2 linked regions of the Prochlorococcus marinus str. MIT 1214 genome follow. The protein of the gene in region 1 binds, or shares a complex with, the protein of each later gene. Links are inferred from orthologs where the notes say so. Each region holds a gene or a part of one and is shown on either strand. Other genes may lie near its edges. The genes, in order: pheT and pheS.

Region 1 (6,532 bases):
GAGCACATTCTATTATTAATAGAATATTAACTTACCCTTCTGGATTAACAAAGGGAAGTAAGGCAATAATTCGTGCTCTTTTAACTGCTGTGGTTAAATCTCTTTGTTGTTTAGCTGTTAATCCAGTAAGTCTTCTAGGTAAAATTTTTCCTCTATCTGTAATAAATTTCTTTAATAATTCTACGTCCTTATAGTCAATAGGATCTCCAGGCTTTATTGGAGAGAGCTTTTGCTTGAATACTGAATTAGTCATTTTTAAAAAGTGTATAAAAGGGGATGATTATTTGATTTCTCTATGAATAGTCATCTTATTTAATTCAGGGCAGAATTTTTTAAGTTCCAGTCTCTCAGTAGTGTTCCTACGATTTTTTTCTGTGGTGTATCTAGATACACCTGCAGAACGCTTTTCTGAGCTAGGTACAGATCTAGACTCAGTACATTCTAAAGTGACCACTATTCTGGTACCTTTTTTAGCCATATGAACTCAGCTCAACTTTTGTGAGTCTAGGGAACGAAGTACAATCTTACTAGGCTAAGCACCCTTTTTTATAAATTCATTTGAGCACCTATGTTTAACTCCTGTAAGAGCAAATCATGAAGGTATCAGTTTCCTGGCTAAAAGATCTTGTCGTATTTAACAATGATATTGATGAATTGGCTGAAAAGCTTTCAATGACTGGTTTTGAAGTTGAATCATTAGAAGACTTATCAGCGCAAGCAAAGAATGTTGTTATTGGTTATGTAGACGAAATCACACCACATCCAAATGCCGAAAAGCTTAAAGTTTGTTCAGTAGATGTTGGTTTACCCAAAAAACTAAGTATTGTTTGTGGTGCACCAAACGTAAAGCCCGGATACCACGTCCTTGTTGCGAAGGTTGGAGCCTATTTATCTTCAAAGTCATTAAAAATAAAATTATCTAATTTACGAGGCGTAGAAAGCGCAGGAATGATTTGTTCATTGGATGAATTAGGGATTGAAAGTAGTAATGAAGGTATAGAAATTCTTGAAGAAAGTGAAGATAATATCCCTCCAATTGGCTCAAATGCTGTCGATTATCTTGGTTTGAATGACATCATTATTGAATTAGCTATTACTGCTAACAGACCTGATGGTATGTCTATGGCTGGTATAGCACGAGAAATATCAATCATAACAAATTCAAAATTAACATTACCAACTTTAAATTTCAAAAAAGACTTTGAAAAATTTGAGCCACAAATAAGAGAAAAAGAAACGATAGGATCAGACTTTATTTACTCACTTACGTATATAGATAATATAGACAATACTGGAAAGATAAATAAATCGATATCTAATAAATTAAATTCATTAAGGCAAAATTGTATAAACCCAGTTGTAGACATAACAAATTTTTTAATGCTTGAGCAAGGCCAGCCTCTACATGCCTTTGATGCAGATCTATTAGATAATATAGTTGGTAGAATAGTTATGCCAAATGATTTTGGTATTAGAAATGGAAGAGAAGGTGAATCATTTATTGCACTCGATAAAAAAGAATATAAGTTAAATAAAAATATAAAGGTGATTACATGCGGCGATATTCCAATTGCAATAGCAGGGGTTATCGGAGGAAAAAACAGTTCCGTAAGTGCTAAAACTACAAGAGTATGGTTGGAAGCAGCTGTATTTACTCCTACGTCAGTTAGAAATAGTAGTAGAGAAATAGGGCTAAGAACAGATGCAAGTAGTAGATACGAAAAGGGTATATCACCTAACATGACAACTGCTGTTTCACTAAGAGCTAGTGATCTTATTTCGTTAGAATTAGGCGGTAATGTTAAATCGACTCATGTCAATAATGAGTTTATTAGAAAAGATATTAGTGTAAATATTAGAATAGACAAAATAAATAAGGTTCTAGGTAAATTAAGTTGTATAGATAGTAATGAAGTAGATAAAAGTTCTAATACATTCCGTTATCTTAATAAGGATGAGATTGAGTCTCTTCTAATAAAACTTGGTTGCCTAATTACTCAAACTTCTAGTGGTTGGGATGTACAAATTCCTCCTTACAGATCATTAGATTTAACTAGAGAAATCGATTTGATAGAAGAGATCGCAAGACTAATTGGATATGATAATTTTGATTCAAATATGCCCGATCCTCTTGAGCCAGGAGTACTAACACCTGCAAATTTGGTTGAAAGACGTTTACGAAATTCCTTTATCCATAATGGTTTTCAAGAAGTAGTGACTTCATCACTTGTTGGTCCTGATAACACTGATGAAAATGCTGTAATAATCAAAAATCCATTACTATCAGAGACTAGTAGATTAAGAACAAATGTATGGGATGAACATCTTAAAATTCTACAGAGAAATGTATCATTTGGATCTGAAGGGTGTTGGATCTTTGAAATAGCAAAGACATACAAAAAAGATAAAGAAAGCTTTGTTGAAACAAATTTATTAGCAGGTGCTTTAACTGGAAATAAACGATTTAGTAGGTGGGGCTCAGCATCAAAACAAATTTCTTTAGATTATTTTGAAGCAAGAGGAAAACTCAAGCAATCACTTGACGTTCTTGGAATTGAAACTATTGATAAGCAACTTATCGAAAAAAAATTCATGCATCCGGGTCGAACTTCTGAATTATTTGTTGAGGGAAAAAGTATCGGCTTCTTCGGACAAATTCACCCTTCTCTATCCGAGGAATATGATCTAATTAAAGAAACTTACTTATATAACCTTGAGTTAGATTCATTGGTTAAGGCCTCGACAAGGAAAACAAATTGGACAAGAGTTTACAAGGATTACCCAACTGTTCCTTACATGGAAAGGGATATTGCGCTTATTCATTCAAGAAAATATAGTTCCTTAGAAATAATAAATCTAATAAAGAAATCTGGTAGACCACTTTTAGAAAAAGTGGAATTGATAGACCGTTACGAGGGATCTTCTATTCCCCATGATTCAGTTAGCCAGGCTTTTAGAATAAAATACAGAGATCCAAAGAAAACCCTAATAGAAGAAGATATAAATCCAATACACGAAAAAATAAGAAGTGCTCTTAAAGAAAAATTAAATGCGGACCTCAGAAGCTAGTCTATCAAGTCTATCATAAGACTCACTAATAGTCTCATGCTAAGACCTGTATTAGACTAGTTGGATGGTATTTTTTGCAATAATATTAAAAATTTCATTGCATCCAGTAGAAGCAAACAGATTGTTTATTTGGTTAGAACTACACTAGGATGAATAAAATTTAAAATTAAGCTCGATAAACACATACAAACCAAAAAGAAATAGTCTTAATAGTCCGATAAAGGACTCAAGCCTAGACTCACTTATGATCTCATAGTAGATTCATTAGAATTGTTTAATCCTAGTTCCGGAAGTATTTCTAATTAATTCAAATCCCAGAGATTTCTTATTGGGTTTATTTGCATAACTGTCTATCAAGCAGTTATGCTGAGTTGTAAAGCATGTTGTACCAGTGTATTATAGCCTCGAAAGAACGAATGGACATCAGATGGACATTTATAACGTCTAGCTACATCAAAAACGAATGGATCTAATCAGACTGCTAATAATAAAAGCCAATTTTTATGCATTTAAAATTGCAATTGATGACTTCATATACCTTTAATGTATTTTTTATATAGAGAAGATTCAATAATATTTATACTTTACCGATCTATTCTTACCTAATTCGTTGGCTTATTAACGAAAGAAAATTTATCCGACTTAATCTATTCAGTCTCCAACGAGTCTCTATACTGGACTATCTATTAGACGAATTTAAGACACTTGAGAATTTAATTCTTATATAAATCTTTGAGTAATTGATAAGCCTCATTTAGTTTTCTCATTGTTTCGTTTGATCCTCCAGCATCAGGATGATTTGAAAGAGCTTTTTCTTTATAGGCATCTCTAATAAAAGAAAGTGTTAGAGATGATCCAGCCTTAGTTGGTAAACCCAACAACTTGAGAGCACCATGAACAGTCATCGTAGACTCAAGTGTTTGGAATGAAGTTACATTTTGACTACGTTTGAATTTATTAACGAATCTACGAATAAGAGTTGGTATTCTACTTCTTAGGTTCTTAGCAGAAAAAGGGTCTTCCAGAGCTCCGGCCAATATCACAACATCATCAAAAGTTACCGAGTCGATTTTCCATTCACTGCAATAGGAATTAAGCATTTTACAAGCCGCATTCCAGGTGAAAGGTATACTTTCAGTGCCATCTACATTTGGCCAGATATCTCTAGCAAGCCAAATCATTGAAGCCTCAATAACACTTTCAGTAGGTTTTTGTCCATAAAGATATATCCAATGTTTTTCTGCAGCATCTTTCGCCTTTAATAGATCATCGATATCAATAGTGGTAATTGAGGTATCTTCCATATTTTTAAAAGTTTTATCTTTACTCAAACTTCTCTTTAGGTTGGTAGTTTGTTTTCTAATAAAGCCTGGTAATTCAATGCCTGTGGAGACAGTATTTTTTTTATTAATTAGAACATCATTAGCTTTGACATCATTGACAGCAACATTTTTTATTTCAATATTCTTATTGCCAACTATCACAAGTGCTTTTTCTTCCTGTTTACCATTATCTATTCCGTTATGAGGAGTTGATGAATCATTATTACTATTATGTTTAAAATCTAATTGTTCATTCTCGATTATTTCATCATCTAAATCATTAGATAAAATAACCTCTAATAATCTCTCGAAAACTAGTCCTCTAGCCCTAAATCCCCATTCTTTGCGAAGTCGATCGACGCCATCAACTAGATCAATTGGTAAATCAATTGATATTCTCTTAACTTCCTTTCCTTCCCCTTCCGTCACAAGATCCTAATATCTAGTCACATAATAATAGCCTTTTTATTTTCAACACACTTTTAGCTTTGAATTTATATAATTAATATCTAATTACAAAATATGAAAAAATTTTGTAATCTTTTCTTAAAATTAAATTATGGCCACATAGAACAACACAATTAAGTATCATTTGCAAAGTAGATCAAATATTAATCAAAAATGAACTTTTGCGATTCTTCCAAAAATTGGAGTGAAAGAAAAAAATTGTTTCAAGCTAGAAAATTAAATTTTTTAATATCCGTTAAAGAATCTTATGAAAGAAAGCTTGCTGCTATTACAGCATCAATATCAATGCTTGAAGAACAAATGAATTCAACAACTCCTAGTGTGGAAAGCTAAATCAACCTTAAAGCTAGTTCTTAAATTACATCTTTTAATATCTTTTCTGGACCAAATTTAATAAGAGCATCAACATCAGATCTTTGTGTACCAAGAAAATAACCAGCGAAACCAAGAGCATTTATACTAAAACCGTTTGATCTATCTGTTTTACGTGTTATTAGAGCAATCCACTCAGATGTTATAAGTAAATTATATGGTTTTAAAGGTTTTTTAATTATATCTATATCACCTAAATTCATTTCATTAATCATAGATTTATAGGAGCAGAATAAATCGTATGAGTTTGAGTTTATATTATTATTCCTTTGTCTAATTGAAATGCAGTGTGATATTTCAGATTTATTGCTATTAGTGTTATTTAATAAGGAACAAAACCAGTCAAATCTAGGACAAATACACTCATCGTGGCGTCTTGGTAATAATTGAAAATGTCTATGAGGCTGACTGGCACCAGCCTCTTTACTACTGTTAAAAAACCATAAACCTGTAGTATCATTGTCAACATTTTGAATAGCCTCAAAATCATCTTTATTTAACCAGCCATTTTGTGGTTTCCAGGAATTGGTAATTAATAACATATGTCCTATCTGTACTGGATATTTATTTAATATTAATGTATGTTTGTCATTTATTGGCTGTATTTCTAATCTAGAATCCCAAGGAATAAATGGATTTCGTTTTGGACCATATTCTATTAAAGACTTGGGTATTGGACTTTTAAGAAAACGAAGCTCAAAATCACAACATGCTTCACTGGATTTATATTTTATAGTATTAAGAGGAATTACTGCACCGCAATTAACAGCTTGTCTACTAATGTCCAGAGCTTTTGACCATATAGATTGGCTCTTCACCTCAAATAGACCTTTGATAAATATATTTATAGATTATATAATTAATAATCTATAAATTTAAAATTTAAATAAAAGCTTATTACCCAATGCCTAATCAATAATTTAAAAACCTGAATGAAGCTAATCAATATTCTAGGGATCATGAAATTTATGCTTTGCAAGCCAACCAACGCATGAATGATCAATTGCATTCACACAATTGATTCGACGCATTAGAGACGATTTGCGGGCCTCTAGAGACGGATTGATTGCTTGAAAGATCTTTTGACATATTCGAGTAAAGAATTCTTGTAAAAGAATTCTTTATGAAGATTAAAAAAATAAAAGTTCAAACTCATTAATTGGTAATCAACTGAGTAAACTCTCGAGATCGGTTGTGCTGGAAAGGTTTTAAGACAACAACTAAAAATTCAAATTTATCAATTTGCAAAATAGTTTCAGATTTTTAGCAAATAAGGTTGACGAAAGCAGGGGGGAAAGAGG
Region 2 (6,314 bases), 490 kb from region 1 along the record:
TTTAAATTTAATTGTGGAAAATGATTCTGAAAACAATATGAGTGTTCTTATTTGGGGCGTTTTCTTGTTAGGGGGCATAGGTTTATTTGTTGTGTGGGGATTATCCAACGCTTATCCCACAATTACTTAGATTTAGAGGATTTTATCAATGTCTCTTTTGCCAAAATTGCATCTAAACTTATTTGTTTGCTAAGTGCCTCAATGTTTTCAAACTTTTTTTGAAGTCTAATTCTCTGCACAGGTTCAATAATTAATTCCTGTCCTAATAGGTTTATTTCTTTGTCCAAAAGGTGAACTTCTACTGCTGATAAGGAATTTGGATCAATAGTTGGCTGAGGGCCCATATTCATGACTGCTAAGAAACGTTCTTTTTTGTTTGCGATGGAAGCCCAGGCGGCATAAACACCCAATGATGGAAGAAATTTTCGCCCATCTATCTTCAGATTTGCAGTTGGCCATCCAATTTTTTTACCTAGACCTCTACCTTTCTCCACCGTCCCTCGAAAGGTGTAAGGACGCTTCAATAGATATTTTGCATGTTTTAAATCACCATCGTTGAGTGCTTTTCTTACTCTGCTACTGCTAAGTCGACCATGATTGTCTTCAAGAATAGGAATAATAGAAATTTTTATTCCTAGAGATGAACCTATGTTTTTTAACGTAGAAACATCACCTTCTCTATTACGTCCAAACCTAAAATTCTCTCCCACTGCTATGTGTTTGGCGTGAAGTGTTTTTACTAGGATTTCATCTACAAATGTCTCAGCACTTTTAGAAGCAAGAGTTTTATTAAATGGCACTAAAACTAATTGTTCTATTCCAAGTGGCTCTAGCAGGAATCTTTTTTCATTTGGTAAATCTAATCTTAGTCTTGATTCCCCAAAGAGAACCTCGCGGGGATGAGGCCAGAAACTTACAACTGTTGGCACACCAATTGGTTCTTTTAAGATAGCTTTTATTACTTTTTTATGACCTAAGTGAAGGCCGTCAAAACTACCTAAAGCCAATGCTGTAGGTAGTTTTGCATTTTCAGGAGCACAGAGAGGAATCAAGATAAACGTGCAAGTTTTGCGCTTTGGTGGCAAGTTTGATTTATAGCCTTATTCATTGTGATGGCAGATCAACGAGACTTTAAATTGCTTTCTTTAGGAATGAGAAGAATTGGTTGGATTCGTTTTTGGATTCAAACAATTTTAGGTGTTGTAGTAGTAGGTGTTCTTTTATTCAATAATGCAGCTAGCTTAGCTAAAGAATCAGAGAGCAGGCTGGGTCTTGCACCAGGTTTATCTCTGACGACATTATCCTTTATCTTATTGCTATTTAGTCTTTGGCAAGGTTGGTTGATCGTAAAGACAGGTCGAGCCCTAGATAGTGAGGCTCGACCAAGTAGAGGAGAAACAAGCCGCTTGCTTAAAAGAGGATTGATTGCAGATTTATTGGGCTTAGTTTTCGCTTCAATTGGTTATCAATCATTAGCAGGTGCTTTGTTTGTTCAAGCATCAATGCAAACAGCTAGCGGCTTTAATACTGGAATGAGAGGGCTGCAAGATTATTCGATTACATCTCTGGAAATGCTCTCTGTTTTAAGCAATACACAAGTACTATTTGCTCATGTTTTTGGTTTGATTTTTTCTTTATGGTTATTGCAAAGGATTTTTAGGAAAAACTAGTTTTATATTAATTTTGGCAAATCATTCAAATCTCCTCTCCAAAAAAGATCAGGTTGAATTGGCGTTAATGATGGAGAGCATAAAGCTATTTGAGATACATCACTTGGCCATTCTTTAGGTCCTTCTCCAGCTGATTGAAGATCTTTTACTGCTTCCCCAGCCATCCAGAAATAGGTGTTCCCTCTTGGATCGACCCGGCGTATGAATTGCTCCTCGTATTGTCTGATTGAAAGTCTTGTCCAAACCAAATCCCCCATTTCTTTTTCTTCACAAGGGGGAATATTTAAATTTAGGAGTAAGTTCTTTGGCCAACTTTGTTGAATTGCTTTCTCTGCAATATCTAAGGCTAGTTTTCCAGCAAAATTAAAATTTTTCCATTGAAAACATGCAATACTTACTGCAATAGATGGGATTCCATCCAAAGTCCCCTCAAGTGCAGCAGCAACAGTTCCTGAGCAAAAAATATCTGTACCTAGATTAGGCCCATGATTAATTCCTGAAAGGATTAAGTCCGGCTTTTGATCAAGAAGTTCATTAAGTGCGAGTTTTACGCAATCAGCGGGGGTGCCACTACATCCCCAGGCCTTAATACCTTCCCCAAATAATTCGTCTGCTTTCTCAGCGCGTATTGGAGAATGTAAAGTTAACCCATGACCTGTTGCTGATCTTTCTTGATCTGGACAAACAACGGTAACTTTATGTCCTCTGCTCGCAGCAGATATTGCAAGTGTTCTTATCCCTTCTGCAAAAACTCCATCATCATTACTAATTAAAATTCTCAATGGTTTCATTTTTTAGCTATTGGTTTTTAGAACTTGGTCAGGTTGCCGATTAAACTAGTACTCGAGATTGGAATTCATTGAGTTCAACATTATCCCTAAAACAGCTCATTAATGAGCTTGAGATTCTAGAAAGCCAGGCTGCAAAAGAAATTGCTTCTGCTGAAAATTCCGAATCAATAGAGAAATTAAGGTTGGGTTTCCTTGGGAAAAAAGGAAAACTCTCACTTCTATTGGGAGGGATGAAGACTCTTTCGAATGAGGAAAGACCTTTAATTGGTCAAAGAGCGAATGTTTTAAAAACTCAATTGCAAGAATTAATAAAGGAAAAGCTTGAAATTTTAAAAACTCAGGCTTTAAATCAGATACTAATAAAAGAAACTATAGATGTTACAGCGCCTCCAACAGGTACTTCTCAAGGTCATCGGCATCCTTTAATAACAACTACTGAGCAAATAATTGATCTTTTCTTAGGCCTTGGATACCAAGTTTCCGAAGGGCCTGAGATAGAGAATGATTACTACAATTTCGAGGCACTAAATATTCCACCTGACCATCCAGCAAGAGATATGCAAGATACTTTTTATTTGGGAGGAGAATACCTATTAAGAACTCATACTTCGCCTGTTCAGATTCGTTGCCTTGAAAGCAAAAAACCTCCAGTAAGAATTGTCTCTCCTGGTCGGGTTTATCGAAGAGATGCAGTTGATGCTACTCATTCGCCTGTGTTCCACCAGATTGAGGTCTTAGCAATTGATGAAAAGCTTGACTTCAGTCATTTAAGAGGAACAGTAATGGCTTTCTTAAAAGCGTTTTTTGGAGATCTTCCTATTCGATTCAGAGCTAGTTATTTCCCTTTTACAGAGCCATCAGCAGAAGTTGATGTTCAATGGAGAGGTAAATGGTTAGAAGTTATGGGTTGCGGGATGGTAGATCCAGCTGTACTAGAAGAATTAGGGATTGATCCAGAAAAATATAGTGGATTTGCTGCTGGACTGGGAGTAGAAAGATTTTGTATGGTTCGTCATGGCGTAGATGATATTAGAAAGTTATATACAAGTGATCTCAGGTTTTTAGAACAATTTTAAAAGTTAAATGTTTTTGATTAACTTCTAATTGTATTAAATAAATATAGTTGACTTTTAATTGCTAGTATTGATCAATAGTTTGTGAAGTATGATCGGTGCCCCGAGTAGGACTGATCGTTAATGACGGGAAAGAGCTTGCTGTTAAGACAGCAAAAACTTTTCAAAATAAACTAGAAGATTCTGGTTTTGATGTTGTCAGAGTTAGTAGCGCAGGCGGTTTATTAGGTTTTACTAATCCTGATCAATACATGAGTTCACAAGGTTACAACTCGTGTATCCCAGATGGTTTTGATTCTTCAATTTCGTTTGCAGTTGTATTAGGAGGGGATGGAACTGTCTTGTCTGCAGCAAGACAAACTGCACCATTGGGTATACCTATACTCACTGTAAATACTGGACATTTAGGGTTCTTGGCTGAGGCGTATCTTTCAGACATAGATAAAATTTTCAGACATTTAGTTGCAAGGCAATGGAATATTGAGGAGAGAACCAGCCTAGTAGTAAGTGTTATGAGAGGTGATCAATGTAGGTGGGAAGCTCTTTGCCTTAATGAAATGGCATTACATAGAGAACCTATGACAAGTATGTGTCATTTTGAAATTTCTGTTGGTCGACATGCACCCGTCGATATTTCCGCAGATGGTGTAATCCTCTCTACTCCTACTGGCTCAACTGCTTATTCGCTAAGCGCTGGGGGTCCAGTAATTACTCCTGATTGTCCGGTTTTGCAGCTTACCCCTGTTTCTCCTCATTCATTGGCATCCAGAGCTCTTGTCTTTAGTAATGAAGAGCCTGTCACTGTTTTTCCTGCCACACCTGAAAGATTAATGATGGTAGTAGATGGTAGCGCAGGCTGTTATGTATGGCCTGAGGATAGAGTTTTAATTAGAAAAAGTGATCATCCAGTTAAGTTTATTAGACTTTCTGATCATGAGTTCTTTCAAGTTCTAAGAAATAAATTGGGTTGGGGACTACCCCATGTTGCGAAACCTGATAAAACATAAAAATTATTGAATTTCACCTTTCAAAATAAATACAGGATTTAGAGGAGATAATCTTATATCTTCTCCAATACTTACACCTCTATATGATTGATGTTGACTAATAGATAACTTGTGAACTTTTGGTTTTAAAATTGACTCTAGCCTAGGTATAGATTTTAATGAAATCAATGGTATTACTAATATACAGGGACTGTTAATTAGCTTCAATACTTCTTCAACAATTAAATGTGAGTTTGACCCACCACCTCCTATAATAACTCTGTGTGGGTGTAAAAGATTAGGTGCTATTTTATTTTGTTTGAATATATTTAATGCGTCATCTTCAATTATCAAAGATGGAGTAACACCAGTTCTTCTTGAGTTTTCTTCAATTATATTTTTACTTCCAACTCTTTTGTCAATAGATACTAATTTTAGATTTGGAGATATCCTTAATGCTTCCAAACCTATACTCCCAACGCCACTACCTATGTCCCATATCACTCCTTGCTTTGGGAGATTAAGCTCTGCAAGAAGTTGAACTCTAATTTCTCTTTTTGTCATTAAACCAGGGCAGTCTGAATTTTGAAGAAAAACCGAATCCTCAATTCCAAATAAGGGTAAATCTTTTGATTTTATTGGCGGCTCTACTTTTTCAAAAAGAATAACAAGATGCAATGGATCAATATCCGTTGGAAAATCCTCAAATGAATTAATTTTTACGATTCTTTCATTTTTATATCCAAGTCTTTCAAAAGTCCAAAATTCATATTTCCTCTCAAGCCCGATTGAATGAAGTAATTGATAAACCTCTTTCGCACCCCCTCTATTTGAATCAGTTAAAACAACAAGCGAAGAAGGAAGCTTTTTAATTGCTTTTTCAAATAGAAGAGAGTCTCTTCCATGAAGACTGATCCATTTTGTATCTTGCCAAGGTTTTCCAAGTCTGGAAAAAGCCAGTTGAAAAGATGTAGCGGCAGGCTCAAAATAAAGTTTTGATAAAGGAAAGTTTTGAATTAATAATCTACCAATTCCAAACCAAAGAGGATCACCGCCAGAAAACACAATTGTTTTTTTCTCTTCCTTTCTTAATGAGTCTATGAAGTCATTTAGTTTGTCAGTTGCAATGAATTCAAACTTATGATTTTTTATATTTTTATGCTTTAACCAGGTTTTGAATGAATCTAAAATTCTTTTTGGACCAGTGATTCTTTCGGCTGTAAAAATTTGTTTTTTTTTAGATTCAAAAAAACTTTCAACACTTGAAGTATCAATTCCTATTACGTGTATCTGCTTTGACTCCTTAAGCATGGTTTAAATAAATTGACGTAAAAAAATATCTTTTTTATAGCTTTACTATTTTTTCCATGAAAATCAACTAAAACTTCAATAGTTAGTTTGAAAGTTTTGTGAATCTTAAAAGAAATCAAGAGGAGGAACACTTAACCAGAAGATCCAGACTGCATCAAATTTTGATAGCTCTGATTAAGCAACAAAATGATTTAGAATTAATGGATGATGGAGTTCAAGTCTTTGAAAACCCTTTTAATCATTCAGAAAAATTTGATCCTTCCAAAACAGTTGAACGTAATCAACGTATCATTAAGAAATATCAGTCACTTGTACGCTCAGCAATAGCATTAGATGCACTACTTGAATCAGAAGATTTTAATATTACTGATGGAAGGATTTCGTGATTTATTTCGTCTAATAATTTCTTGTCTTTTGATTTTTTGTTGTTTTTTCATTAGCGTAAATAAAAGTTTTGCAGATTCAAAATTCACTTTAAATGAA

Evidence for each region.
Region 2: the proteins of pheT (region 1) and pheS are in contact, whole or in part, in a crystal structure (PDB 6P24), measured with the Escherichia coli proteins. The link is inferred for Prochlorococcus marinus str. MIT 1214 from one-to-one orthologs.

What each region holds. Positions count from the first base shown.
Region 1 is NZ_CP114777.1:346,988-353,519, reverse strand. Bases 292-3,331 are described here. They hold pheT (phenylalanine--tRNA ligase subunit beta), read left to right. Parts: upstream 292-594; coding sequence 595-3,069; downstream 3,070-3,331. Other genes in these bases: rpmG (50S ribosomal protein L33), read right to left, coding at 292-478. Also shown: O5639_RS01855 (ribonuclease catalytic domain-containing protein), read right to left, coding at 1-8; rpsR (30S ribosomal protein S18), read right to left, coding at 32-253; more of rpmG, read right to left, coding at 281-291; O5639_RS01835 (molecular chaperone DnaJ), read right to left, coding at 3,783-4,820; O5639_RS01830 (hypothetical protein), read left to right, coding at 5,013-5,192; O5639_RS01825 (ATP adenylyltransferase), read right to left, coding at 5,213-6,049.
Region 2 is NZ_CP114777.1:834,227-840,540, reverse strand. The notes cover bases 1,712-4,533. They hold pheS (phenylalanine--tRNA ligase subunit alpha), read left to right. Parts: upstream 1,712-2,529; coding sequence 2,530-3,537; downstream 3,538-4,533. Other genes in these bases: O5639_RS04905 (NAD(+) kinase), read left to right, coding at 3,633-4,533; surE (5'/3'-nucleotidase SurE), read right to left, coding at 1,712-2,461. Also shown: O5639_RS04925 (bifunctional riboflavin kinase/FAD synthetase), read right to left, coding at 123-1,085; O5639_RS04920 (DUF3611 family protein), read left to right, coding at 1,113-1,670; more of surE, read right to left, coding at 1,673-1,711; more of O5639_RS04905, read left to right, coding at 4,534-4,541; precorrin-6y C5,15-methyltransferase (decarboxylating) subunit CbiE, read right to left, coding at 4,545-5,831; O5639_RS04895 (hypothetical protein), read left to right, coding at 5,930-6,217; O5639_RS04890 (DUF3122 domain-containing protein), read left to right, coding at 6,201-6,314.